Regions from separate parts of the Aliiglaciecola sp. SL4 genome, predicted to be linked through region 2. Evidence: predicted binding sites of a transcription regulator. Region 2 holds the regulator's gene; the other holds the start of a gene.
What was found. Region 2 encodes LexA, which represses DNA repair genes until DNA is damaged. Its sites were predicted from a motif close to TACTGTATNNNNATACAGTA; they were not measured.
Positions count from the first base shown of each region.

Region 1: the regulator LexA is predicted to act here: its motif matches at 3,874-3,893, upstream of imuA (translesion DNA synthesis-associated protein ImuA).

Region 1 is NZ_JBGOSE010000005.1:9,963-16,112, reverse strand. Features, by position in the region: gene AB6T38_RS08750 (TetR/AcrR family transcriptional regulator) at 366-935, shown strand; gene AB6T38_RS08745 (DUF1820 family protein) at 1,076-1,399, shown strand; gene AB6T38_RS08740 (DUF885 family protein) at 1,509-3,278, shown strand; gene AB6T38_RS08735 (EVE domain-containing protein) at 3,311-3,778, opposite strand; gene imuA (translesion DNA synthesis-associated protein ImuA) at 3,944-4,624, shown strand; gene AB6T38_RS08725 (DNA polymerase Y family protein) at 4,590-6,080, shown strand; gene AB6T38_RS08720 (error-prone DNA polymerase) at 6,116-6,150, shown strand, end outside.
Region 2 is NZ_JBGOSE010000004.1:96,843-102,992, forward strand. Features, by position in the region: gene plsB (glycerol-3-phosphate 1-O-acyltransferase PlsB) at 1-2,288, opposite strand, end outside; gene lexA (transcriptional repressor LexA) at 2,544-3,167, shown strand; gene coxB (cytochrome c oxidase subunit II) at 3,650-4,804, shown strand; gene ctaD (cytochrome c oxidase subunit I) at 4,816-6,150, shown strand, end outside.

The DNA of each region.
Region 1 (6,150 bases), on a different contig from region 2:
CAAGAGGTGGTGTTTGCTGGTTTGTCACGGGCTAAAGCCCGTTCTACGGGTTCGTGCACCTCTTAAATCCATAAAATAAACCCACCTGTAGGCGGATGCTTTAGCCCCGCAAGAGGTGGTGTTTGCTGGTTTGTCACGGGCTAAAGCCCGTTCTACGGGTTCGTGCACCTCTTAAATCCATAAAATAAACCCACCTGTAGGCGGAAGCTTTAGCCCCGCAAGAGGTGGTGTTTGCTGGTTTGTCACGGGCTAAAGCCCGTGCTACAACATCGGTTATTACTGCCCGTGGGAAGATGCCTTGACAGCGACAAATTCTCCGCTACTCTATGAAGAACACATGTTCTTTATTATTTGAGCAAATTAATATGCCTCGCAAGGCCCTATACAATGTAGAAGAAGTACTTGAACAAGCAATTTCTGTGTTCTTGGAGCATGGTTATCATGGCGCAGCAATGGATGAAATTATTGCCAGAACCGATTTCAACCGTCGTGGATTTTATATTGAGTTTGGCTCTAAACAGCAGTTTTTATACATTGTGCTTGCTCATTATCAAGAGCAACATTTATCTAAAGCCTTTTCACACTTAGAACACAATCAAGGCATGCTCTCTATACAAGGTTTTTTCACTGAATACATCGATTTGGTTAAAGGTCGAGGTTGCTTGCTGATTAACATTATTACTGAATTAGGGTTTGATGATCTCAAAATTCGAGATATCGGTAGGCATTATCTTGATCGTCTACAAATTGATTTTATCGGTTGCCTAGAAAAAGCCCAAAAGCTTGGTGAGATTAAACAAGATGTCAATATTGAATCTACCGGTTTGCAATTGTGTAGTTACGTACAAGGCTTTGCAGTTAACGGAATCTTAGCCGGTGATACTGATGAGCTGATGTTGGCAACTCAAGCCATTTTAGGCCCACTGAAACCTTAATGACAGAGCTGACTCACCCAACTTGTCGATTTGTTGTTAAGGACCTCAATGCTTTTGTGCAGAAGGGGCGAATTTCACTTGGCGATTGGCTCAGTTGTGGTTAGAATTCAGGCCCGTTTTAATTGCTAAAAGTGAGTAATATGACAACCAAAAATCCGTTATTTCGGGTCCAGTTTGTAAGTAATGGCGAGCGTTATGAAGTTTATGTACGAGAGGTCAGTCAGGGCAGTATGTTTGGTTTTGTGGAGATTGGCGATTTTGTCTGGGATACTCACACAACGCTGGTATTAGATCCAAGTCACGAAAAATTAAAAACTGAATTTGCAGATGTAAAACACACCTATATTCCTATGCACAGTGTGTTGAGAATTGACGAAGTGAAGAAACAAGGTACGGCAAAAATTACGGAATTATCAGATAAAGTCACGGCATTCCCTAGTCCGATTTATACTCCTAAAAATTAGTACTTTTCCGTACTGCTCTTAGCCAGCAGCGCAATTGCCACTTTCTACATTTTATATTCGAGGCGTTTTATCTGAAGATGTAGCCAAAATAAAGAGGAAAGAACCCAATATGCATACCCCTTTGAACAGAGTAACGATATTTTTCTTGTTGTTTTTGAGCCTTCCAACAACGGCATCTGAACAGCAAAAGTTAACTCAATTGATGGATGATATTTGGCAATACGAACTCTCCATATCCCCTGTTTATGCTAGCTCTCATGGCGTCCATGAGTTCGATGACAAGCTTACCGATATTTCCCCTGATGGGCTAGCCAAGCAAAACACTCAGTTCAAAATATTCTTGCAAAAATTAGATAAAATCGACAAACAACAGTTACCCCGAACAGATCAAATTAACCTGCTGATGCAACGTTATCGTATCCAAAATTACGTGGATGAATATCGCTTCAACGCGCATTATGTGCCACTAACCTCTGAATATGGTTTCCATAATGGAATGGCAGGTCTCCCCCGTTCGAGTCGCTTCAACAGCTTAAAAGACTACCAAAATTATTTAACTCGACTTCGTCAAATTCCTGCTTATTTTGCCCAGCAAGTTGCATGGATGAAAAAAGGCATGGAAGTGGGAATGGTGCAACCTAAAGCAGTCATGCAAGGTTTTGAGAAGTCTGTTGAAAGCTTTTTCAGTGGGCAAGTTGAAGGCAATATATTTTATGGCCCATTCTTAAAACTCGATGATATCCATGTCACTGAAGCGCAAAAACGAGCATTAATCATAGAAGCGAAGGAAGTTATCAAACAGGATGTTATGGGCGCTTATCAAAGCTTTTACGACTTTTTGGTCAACGACTATATTCCTAATTCGAAGTCAGATGTGGCGTCTAAGTCTTGGCCTAACGGTGAGCAGATGTACCAAAATCGCGCCCAATACTACACTACGACAGATCTTTCAGTAGATGAAATCCACCAGCTGGGACTCACAGAAGTGGCCCGTATACGTGCTGAAATGCAGGGCATTGTCGATGAGTTAGGTTTTCAAGGAAGTATCAGTGATTTTATCCAATTCCTACGTACAGACCCGCAATTTTACGCTAAAACATCTGTGGAATTATTAAAACACGCCTCTTACGTTGCCAAACGTATGGATGCAAAGTTGCCCAAACTATTCTACAAACTCCCTCGTACTCCCTACGGTGTTGCTCCCGTTCCCGATGCCATAGCACCGAAATACACCACGGGGAGATATGTTTCACCAAGACGTGACGATGAACCTGGTTATTATTGGGTAAACACCTATGCGTTGGATAAACGACCTTTGTATGCTATCCCAGCGCTGACGATGCATGAAGCGGTGCCGGGCCACCATTTACAAATCTCACTTGCATCAGAGATGGACGACCTACCCAATGTACGCCGTTACACTTACATTTCAGCATTTGGTGAAGGTTGGGGTTTGTACTCTGAGTTTCTCGGAAAAGAAGTTGGTATTTATCAAACACCCTATGAAGAATTTGGGCGTTTGAGTTATGAAATGTGGCGAGCATGCCGTTTAGTGGTTGATACTGGGATGCACATCAAAGGCTGGTCACGACAGCGCGCTTTGGACTATATGCTGGAAAACACCGCACTGTCAGAACACAATGTGACCACTGAAATCGACCGTTACATCTCTTGGCCGGCGCAAGCCCTAGCCTATAAAATTGGCGAATTAGAGATTAAAAAGTTGCGAACAGAAGCAGAACTCGCTCTTGGTGATAAGTTTGATTTACGGGCTTTCCACGATGCGGTGTTAGAGTATGGCTCTATTCCACTGTCGGTACTGCGGGAAAATATTGACCTGTTTATCGAACAACAAAAGCAAACAAGAATTGAAAAATAGGCAGAGCTAAATGCTCTGCAACTGATAATGCATTAAAGCTGGTTGCACTGTTTAAGCAAATAAGTAAATTCTTCCGCATCAACTGGCATGATAGACAAACGATGGCCTTTTTGAACTAGGCCAATTTGCTGTATCTGCGGCATCTCTTTTATGCTTTTCAAGCTCAGTACTTGATTGAATTTTTTGATAAATTTAACATCCACCATATACCATCTAGGGTTCTCAGGATCGGATTTTGGATCATAATATTTTGACTCGGGGTCAAACTGAGTATGATCTGGATAAGCGCCTTTGACCACTTCAGCTAAACCTGCAATTCCTACGTTTTTGCAACTAGAGTGATATATAAATACCTGATCACCAAGTTGCACTTTATCGCGCAAAAAATTACGTGCCTGATAATTACGGATACCGTCCCAATGCTCTGTTTGATTAGGTTTATTCGCTAAATCATCAATGCTAAATGCATCCGGTTCGCTCTTAAATAACCAGTAATTCATAACCTGCCTTTATGCTCTTGGGTATTACAGTGATTCATCATAATAACTATTCATTCAACTTACCGCAAAACTTGCATCTATGAAATTGATCAATATACTGTATATAAATACAGTATATTTTATGCGGATTTATTCACTGTGATTTATCCGGAGTTTAGGTTATTTATGAATACACTATTGGAACAATTAAAAAATAAACGCTTAGTCTGGCAAGGTAATCAGCAAGAACACTGCTTAACCTCTGATAGCACCGGTTATGTTGAACTTGATGAAGCACTCCAAGGCGGCTTTCCGCAATCGGGCATGATTGATATCCATACCCCCATAGGCATTGGTGAGTTGCGTTTATTATTACCAGCTTTAAGGTTTCGCCAACAACACAAACGCCTGTTGGTGTTTATTGCTGCCCCAATGCAAATTAATGGCGAAATGTTAGCGGAATTTGGCATCAGCCTCGAACAAGTGTTAATTGTACAGCCAAATAGTGCTGAGCACGCCCTTTGGAGTGCTGAACAGTGCCTTAAAAGCGGCTGCTGTCATAGTGTACTTATGTGGCATCAACAACTTGAAATAGCCCAAACCAAACGCTTACAACTAGCAGCAGAGCAAGGTTATGCTTTGCATTTTGTGCTGCGCCAAAATCGACAATTAAGTGTGTCTTTACCTGTCAGCCTAGCAATGAAACTCAGTGCCCATGAACAGGGAGTAGCAGTACAGATAACCAAACGTAAAGGTGGTTGGCCGGCCCAGCCATTTAATATCAATATGGCCAACACTTGGCCAGAATTGGCGCTTAGTCAGCGCACCACTAATGTGGTCTCATTTCCACGGGCGAAAGTCAGCTAATATGCAGCCTCTTTGGTTATACTTACATTTTCCGCATTTACAATTAGACAGTCTATGTCATGGAGTTCCTTCATCTCAAAAGCAACCACCTGCGGCTCCTAACGAGCAAGTTACTAGTCAGCATTCATTAGTCATATTGCACCATCAGTCAAATTGCGTATTGCAGTTAAATCAAGCTGCTATTGATGCCGGAATTCGCACTGGAATGGGCTTAGGTACCGCCGCCGCACTAGATCAACACCTACAGGTGCTCCCCTATAAAAGTGATGTCGAGCAAAAAAAGTTAGTTGAGATAGCTGAACACTTGTACTTAGTTACCTCAGATATCAGCCTTTTTCCGCCAAATGGTTTGTTATTGCGGATCCACAATATGCTGATGTTATACAACGGACTAACGGGCTATTGGCGGGTGCTTAAAAACCAGTTAAAAGACTTTCAGGTAACCTATTATTATGCCAGCGGACAATCCCCTTATGCCGCTCGCATCCTAGCCCGTACCGCATGGAATCAGATCAGTGACCATCTTCCTATGCTGCAACATCAAATTGGCATACGCCAACTGACTGACTCTGAACTGGATAAAAAAACCGTGAATAAGTTAGCCCGAGTTGGGATCCACAGTCTTGCAGATTTGATGGCATTACCATTAAAAGATGTTGCCAAACGTTTTGATATCGATTTGGTGACTTACCTGGGTAGGTTAAGCGGTGAATTTCATCATCCAATGGATTTTTATCACCCCCAATCTAAATTTCAACGTTACCTAGAACTACTTTACGAGATAAGCCATACCGACACGCTCTTATCTCCAATGAAACAGTTATTAGCGGCATTAGAACAGTTTTTAAAAATACGGGATTTGCTGACTCAAAAAATCATTTTCACCTTATATCAACGGGATAATAAAGCTCTTACCCTAGAGGTAGGCTCTGCTCAAGGTGAGTATCAAGCCGCTAAATGGGCAAGTCTCACCACCTTAAAATTAGATCACTTAACCTTACAGGCACCCATATTTGCACTGGAGTTAAGTGCTCCTGAAAGCCAATTACGTAGTCCCGATAAAGCCGATTTATTTAGTGCCAGTAAAGGCACTCTGAGCTATTTACAGTTAATTTCATTACTCCAAGCCAAACTTGGAGAAGAAGCCATTTCGCAAGTGATATTAGATGATGACTTTCGCCCCGAGAAAGTGAATAAATATGTCCCCCCTCAACTGGAGGTCACTCCAAAACAGATATCAACTAACCCTTTACGACCTAGCTTTATACTCCAAACCCCACAGCCATTGGCGGAGAAAGTATCCATCATACATGGGCCAGAACGTATCAGTACCGGATGGTGGGACAACCAACAAATCACCCGCGACTATTTCATCGCCCGTAATCAACATGGTCAGTGGCTATGGATATACCGTACGAGTAACAGCCTGTGGTTCGCCCATGGTTTTTTTAGCTAGCCCCTTAGTGCAAAACCGTCACTCGAGAACAATCTATGGCCTACGCTGAATTATTTTGCCAATCAAATTT
Region 2 (6,150 bases):
GCCAATACATTTTTATCGAAAAATTCTGGTGAACTAATGCCGTGCAATGCAGACAATCGTTCAGCAAATTTCGCACTTGTTCGCTCCAATGCTGAGCGAGTCATTTTCTTTTCTTTTGCTAATAAAGATAACACCAATGCATAACGTTGCAGTGTTTCCTGAACACAGCGATTTAATAACCACAATGAATAGAATGATTCTGCGGTGGAGTGAGCTGGGGCTAGTTTATCTTCTGCGGTCACTATCATGCCCATCTCTAACATGCTTTCAATTAAGCCTTCCACATATTCTTTTGCTTGTTCGCTCGACATGTAAAGGAACCACTCTCGCTGCAACATTGGGTAGAGGCGCATAATAAGATCAAGTAATTTAGATTTCTCCAACCCATTGTGAGCAAATACGATGGCGGCGATTAATCCCGGAATGGCGAATAAGTGCAAAATATTATTGCGATAGTAAGTTAAGGTGACAGCATTACGTTGCTCTAACGAGATAATTTTGCCGAAGCTATCTTCAGAGACGTTCATTTTCCCCAGTTTCAGGGTTTGTTCTACAATTTCATGCCCGCTTTTGTCAGGCAAGCTCACCAACTCACTGTAAGGTGATAATTTTAGCAAGTGAATATAGTCATCCACTGCCTGCTCGAGTTCCAATTGGCCCATTGCGTTTTTCTTAGCTGAAAGTAAACACAATGCACAAAGTGACATACCGCTTATGGCCGCTGTCTGATTAATTCGCACCATAACCTGATTAGCAAGGATATTTACGGTTGGGGTTAGCCAGCTTGGTTTTTTATCAACCTCACTGTTTTGCGCATCGCGCCAACTCGGTACTTGCTCATCAAGGAAATTATTAAGCTGAATAGGTTCACCAAAATTGAGAAAGCCGTGGCCGTAGTTTTTCAACTTTCTAACCACAGAAAATAACCCGAATACGGATTCTTTTTTCTTGGTATTGCCTTTTAATTCGCTAAGGTAGCTACCTACTTCCATCACATGCTCATAACCAATGTAAACCGGTACTATACTGACTGGACGATTAACTCCTTTGATCATCGCCTGTAAGGTCATTGCTAGCATCCCGGTTTTTGGTGGTAGCAGTCTTCCAGTTCGGCTACGTCCGCCTTCAGCATAATATTTAACCGAATAGCCTTTGTTAAACAGGAGTTCTAGATATTCGCGGAATACACTTGTGTAGAGTTTATTGCCAGCAAAACTACGACGTAGGAAAAATGCACCGCCGCGTCGAAAAATGCCGCCAACAGGCCAAAAGTTTAAATTGATCCCTGCTGCAATGTGAGGGGTAACCAGACCTTGATGGTAAATGGCGTAAGTTAATAGCAGGTAGTCCATATGGCTGCGATGACAAGGAACATATATGATCTCATGACCATTTTGGGCTAGTTTCCGGACTTTATCGGCATGACCAACTTCGATTCCATCATAGATTTTGTTCCAGATCCGAGTTAAAACACGGTCGCCGAATCGAATTAAACCCTCACGGTAATCCGCCGCAATTTCGTTTATATAAGATTTAGCATTTGCCTTAGCTTTAGATAGCGGGATTTTTTTTTGTCTAGATTCTTCGTTAATGGCATTAATAACCGTCACAGAACCCAAAATTGAATTATACAACTCTTGCTTTTCTAACAGCATAGGGCCGTTAAAAGCTTGTCTTTTCCGATGGAAATGGGTGCCGGCTAAACGAATCAATTTGTGCGCGATTTCGGCTTCAGTACCAGGCAACTTAGTCATATCTCGAGACGATACTGCTTTACTATAAGAGACAAAATTATCACGGCCTAAAAACAATACGATAAAGAACTTTCGTAACCAACTGGGCGAAGCTTTATCAGCTAATAGATCAGCTAATCCATTGGACTTTCGGCCAGGTGCGCGGCCCCAAAAAACCGTCACCGGCACAATTTGCAAATCAAGATCGGCGTTGTCTTTGTGAAGTTGAAATAAATGGGTTAAGTCGGCGGCGATTTTAGTGCCTTTAATGGTCCTGCCAATGACAGATTGCGGCTGCTCTAGAAAGACACTGGCGCTATGCTCTTCACCACCGATGATGATTTTTTTAGTCGGATTGGGTAAGTCGACTTTTTTGGTCGACATTTTAAGGGCGAGTTGATCAGTAATCGAGTGGGTTCTAAGCAAATATACAATGGGTTTGCTTTTATCTATTCCTAACTCAGTTTCAATGTCAGTGGGAATACTATTGACTTTGACTAGCCATTTTACGGGAAAAGCAAAAATCGAAAGCAGCAAATTATGCAGCCAATCCATATATAACACCTTGAGGTTTCGAGTTCGTTAAAAGCATAGCATGAAGAGTCGAACTCTATTCATGTTTGCATATTAAAATGCGCAGACCAACGTCTATTAGGTTGTACTACCATTTTATATTGTTAGCGTATGTAAAGTCACCCTAATTAAATCAATAGGCTTTTGATAATTCATGAGAAAATATAAAACAACCTTTGTTTTCTCTGGGTAACTGTATATACTAACAGTTAAACTGTATAGAAAAACAGGCTGTTTATGCGTCCACTAACACCACGACAAAGCGAAATTCTTGAATTAATAAAAGCCACCATGTTAGCCACGGGTATGCCGCCAACGCGTGCTGAAATTGCTCGTCAATTGGGGTTTAAATCGGCTAATGCGGCAGAAGAGCATCTTAAAGCATTGGCACGCAAAGGTGTCATCGAAATCCTCCCTGGTACTTCTAGGGGAATCAAATTGAATGTACCCCTTGAAGATGAATTGGAAGAGGCTGGATTACCTTTAGTCGGGCGAGTGGCTGCTGGCGAGCCAATATTGGCCGAAGAGCATGTTGAGTGTCACTACAAAGTCGACCCTGATTTATTTAAACCCAGTGCTGACTTTTTGCTAAGAGTTAGTGGCATGAGTATGAAAGACATTGGTATCTTAGATGGTGATTTGCTCGCAGTTCATCGCACAACTGATGTTCACAATGGTCAGGTTGTGGTAGCAAGAGTTGACGAAGATGTGACGGTAAAACGGCTAGAAAAGCGTGGTAGAGAAGTGATCCTACATGCTGAAAACGACGAGTTTAATCCTATTAAAGTGGATTTGGCTTCGCAGCCTTTTAATATTGAAGGTATCGCAGTCGGTGTTATTCGTAACGCTGATTGGATGTAAACTTCCGTTTCTGTGACAAAGTTACACTGAAAAGTGACCTAAGGGTCACTTTTTTATTATTTTGCATTCAGGACTTTAAAAACTTAAGTTCAAGCTAAGTTTTTGTTAATCCGTTTTATTAGAAAATATTTTTATCCAACCCCTCTATTTTAACTAGATATAAAATGCACATCCTCCCTTGCTAGACACCACTCTTGGAGGTCATCGATAACCATTATCAACTTTAGTTGGTTCCAAAGTTAAAGTTATTTCCATTCGTTATAAATCATAACTTTTCCATCTATTTTGATTGAAAATCAAGCGCTTGTTTAAATTTTTAACAAAAAACACTAGACGTTAGACTTTAGTTGAGTAATTCTTATACTGGTTTTTACAGTTATGTAACATTAAGATCCCAAGTCGTTTACCAGAACTGAGCCTTTTGCGGTTATTAACTCTGCTTTGCTCCTTTGGAAAAGGCTTACATCATCAGGAGGTGTTGAGTGAAAAAGATATGGTCCGGCGTATTGGTAATACTGACCAGTCTAATTGCATTTACAGTGTCTGCAGAATCGACTTCGACTGCTGATCAGTATCAATTGAATTTGCGCAAAGGTGCGACTGAGATTAGTGGCCAAGTTTATGATCTGCATATGCTTATGTTTTTCATTTGCGTGGTTATTGCAGTTCTAGTATTTGGTGTGATGTTTTGGAGTATGATTTTCCATCGTAAATCTAGAGGTGCGCAACCTGCTAATTTTCATGAAAGTGTGAAAGTAGAAATTGCTTGGACAATTGTACCCTTCATTATTTTAGTCGTGATGGCATTCCCTGCCGCTAAAACACTGATCGCCATGGAAGACCCCGAAAACTCAGAGGTCACTGTGCTGGTTACCGGTTCTCAATGGAAGTGGCATTACAAATACATGGAAAATGATGTTGAATATTATTCCGTGATGGCCACCCAGCAAGAGCAAATCAACAACAAATTCGAAAAAGGACATAACTACCTATTGGAAGTTGATCGTCCTCTTGTCATCCCGACTGGCAAAAAAGTGCGATTTTTAGTTACCTCGGATGATGTTATCCATTCTTGGTGGGTGCCTGATTTTGCTGTTAAAAAAGATGCTAACCCAGGGTTTATTAATGAGGCTTGGGCAAACGTCATTGAGCCCGGTGTATATCGCGGTCAATGTGCAGAACTTTGCGGAAAGGATCACGGTTTTATGCCTATCGTTGTGGTTGCCAAAGAACCTGCTGAATACGAAGCTTGGATAAACGCTCAAGAAGAAGTACAGCGTAAAGCCAAGGAAGAAGAGCAAAGATTGTTGGCTATGAATATGAGCATGGAAGAGTTGATGAGCAATGGTGAGCAGGTTTATATGCGTGCTTGTGCAGCTTGTCATCAACCAAATGGACAAGGGTTACCAGGCGTATTTCCAGCCTTGGTCAATAGTGAAATGGTGCTTAATGACATGACAGCACACATAAATATCGTATTAAACGGTAAAACTGGCACTGCCATGCAAGCTTTTGCAAAACAACTAACCATGAGTGAGCTGGCAGCAGTTATTACTTACGAACGAAATGCTTGGGGTAACGATACCGGCGACATGGTCCAAGCTAAAGATGTTAACGCCGTAATGACAGGTCAATAAGGGGAGCAGTTATGAGCACAGCGACAACCGAACTCGATCATGACGACCACCATCATCATGCTCCTAGTGGCATAAAACGTTGGTTATTTACAACAAATCATAAAGATATAGGTACCCTCTATCTGTGGTTCGCGTTCATCATGTTTTTAACTGGCGGTGCTATGGCCATGGTAATTCGTGCTGAATTATTTCAACCAGGATTGCAAATTGTAGAGCCTAATTTCTTCAACCAAATGACCACTGTGCACGGGCTTATCATGGTGTTCGGTGCAGTTATGCCGGCATTTACTGGCTTAGCTAACTGGTTGGTGCCAATGATGATCGGTGCGCCAGATATGGCTTTACCGAGAATGAATAACTGGAGCTTCTGGATACTGCCAATGGCATTTACCATTTTGCTTGCTTCGTTGTTCATGGAAGGTGGTGGTCCCGCATTTGGTTGGACGTTCTACGCACCTCTTTCTACAACATACAGTAATGACACCACAGCATTGTTTGTTTTTTCTGTGCATATTATGGGGATCTCTTCCATTATGGGAGCGATTAACGTGATTGTGACTATCTTCAACATGCGTGCCCCAGGCATGACTTGGATGAAGATGCCGTTGTTCGTGTGGACTTGGCTAATCACGGCATTCCTGTTAATCGCGGTGATGCCGGTGCTTGCCGGTGCAGTGACTATGGTATTAACTGATAAGTTTTTTGGTACTAGTTTCTTTAATGCCGCTGGTGGCGGTGATCCGGTTATGTTCCAACATATATTTTGGTTCTTCGGGCACCCTGAAGTGTATATTATGATTCTTCCTGCATTTGGTATTATTTCTGCCATCGTGCCGACATTCTCACGGAAAAAACTGTTTGGTTACGCCTCTATGGTTTATGCCACCACGTCTATTGCGTTGTTGTCATTCATTGTTTGGGCACACCACATGTTTACTACTGGGATGCCGGTGGGGGCCGAGCTATTCTTTATGTTTGCCACTATGCTGATATCGGTGCCCACAGGGGTAAAAGTATTTAACTGGGTAGCAACTATGTGGCGGGGTTCTTTGTCCTTTGAAGTGCCTATGCTATTCGCTTTGGCGTTTATTGTACTGTTTACCATAGGTGGCCTTTCTGGCTTGATGCTGGCGATTACACCAGTGGACTTCCAATATCACGATACTTATTTTGTGGTTGCACACTTCCACTATGTATTGGTTACTGGAGCAATATTTTCCATTATGGCGGCGGTATATTATTGGCTGCCTAAATGGACTGGTAAAATGTTCGACGTAACCTTAGCTAAGTGGCATTTTTGGTGTTCGTTAATTTCCGTTAATGTGCTGTTTTTCCCCATGCATTTT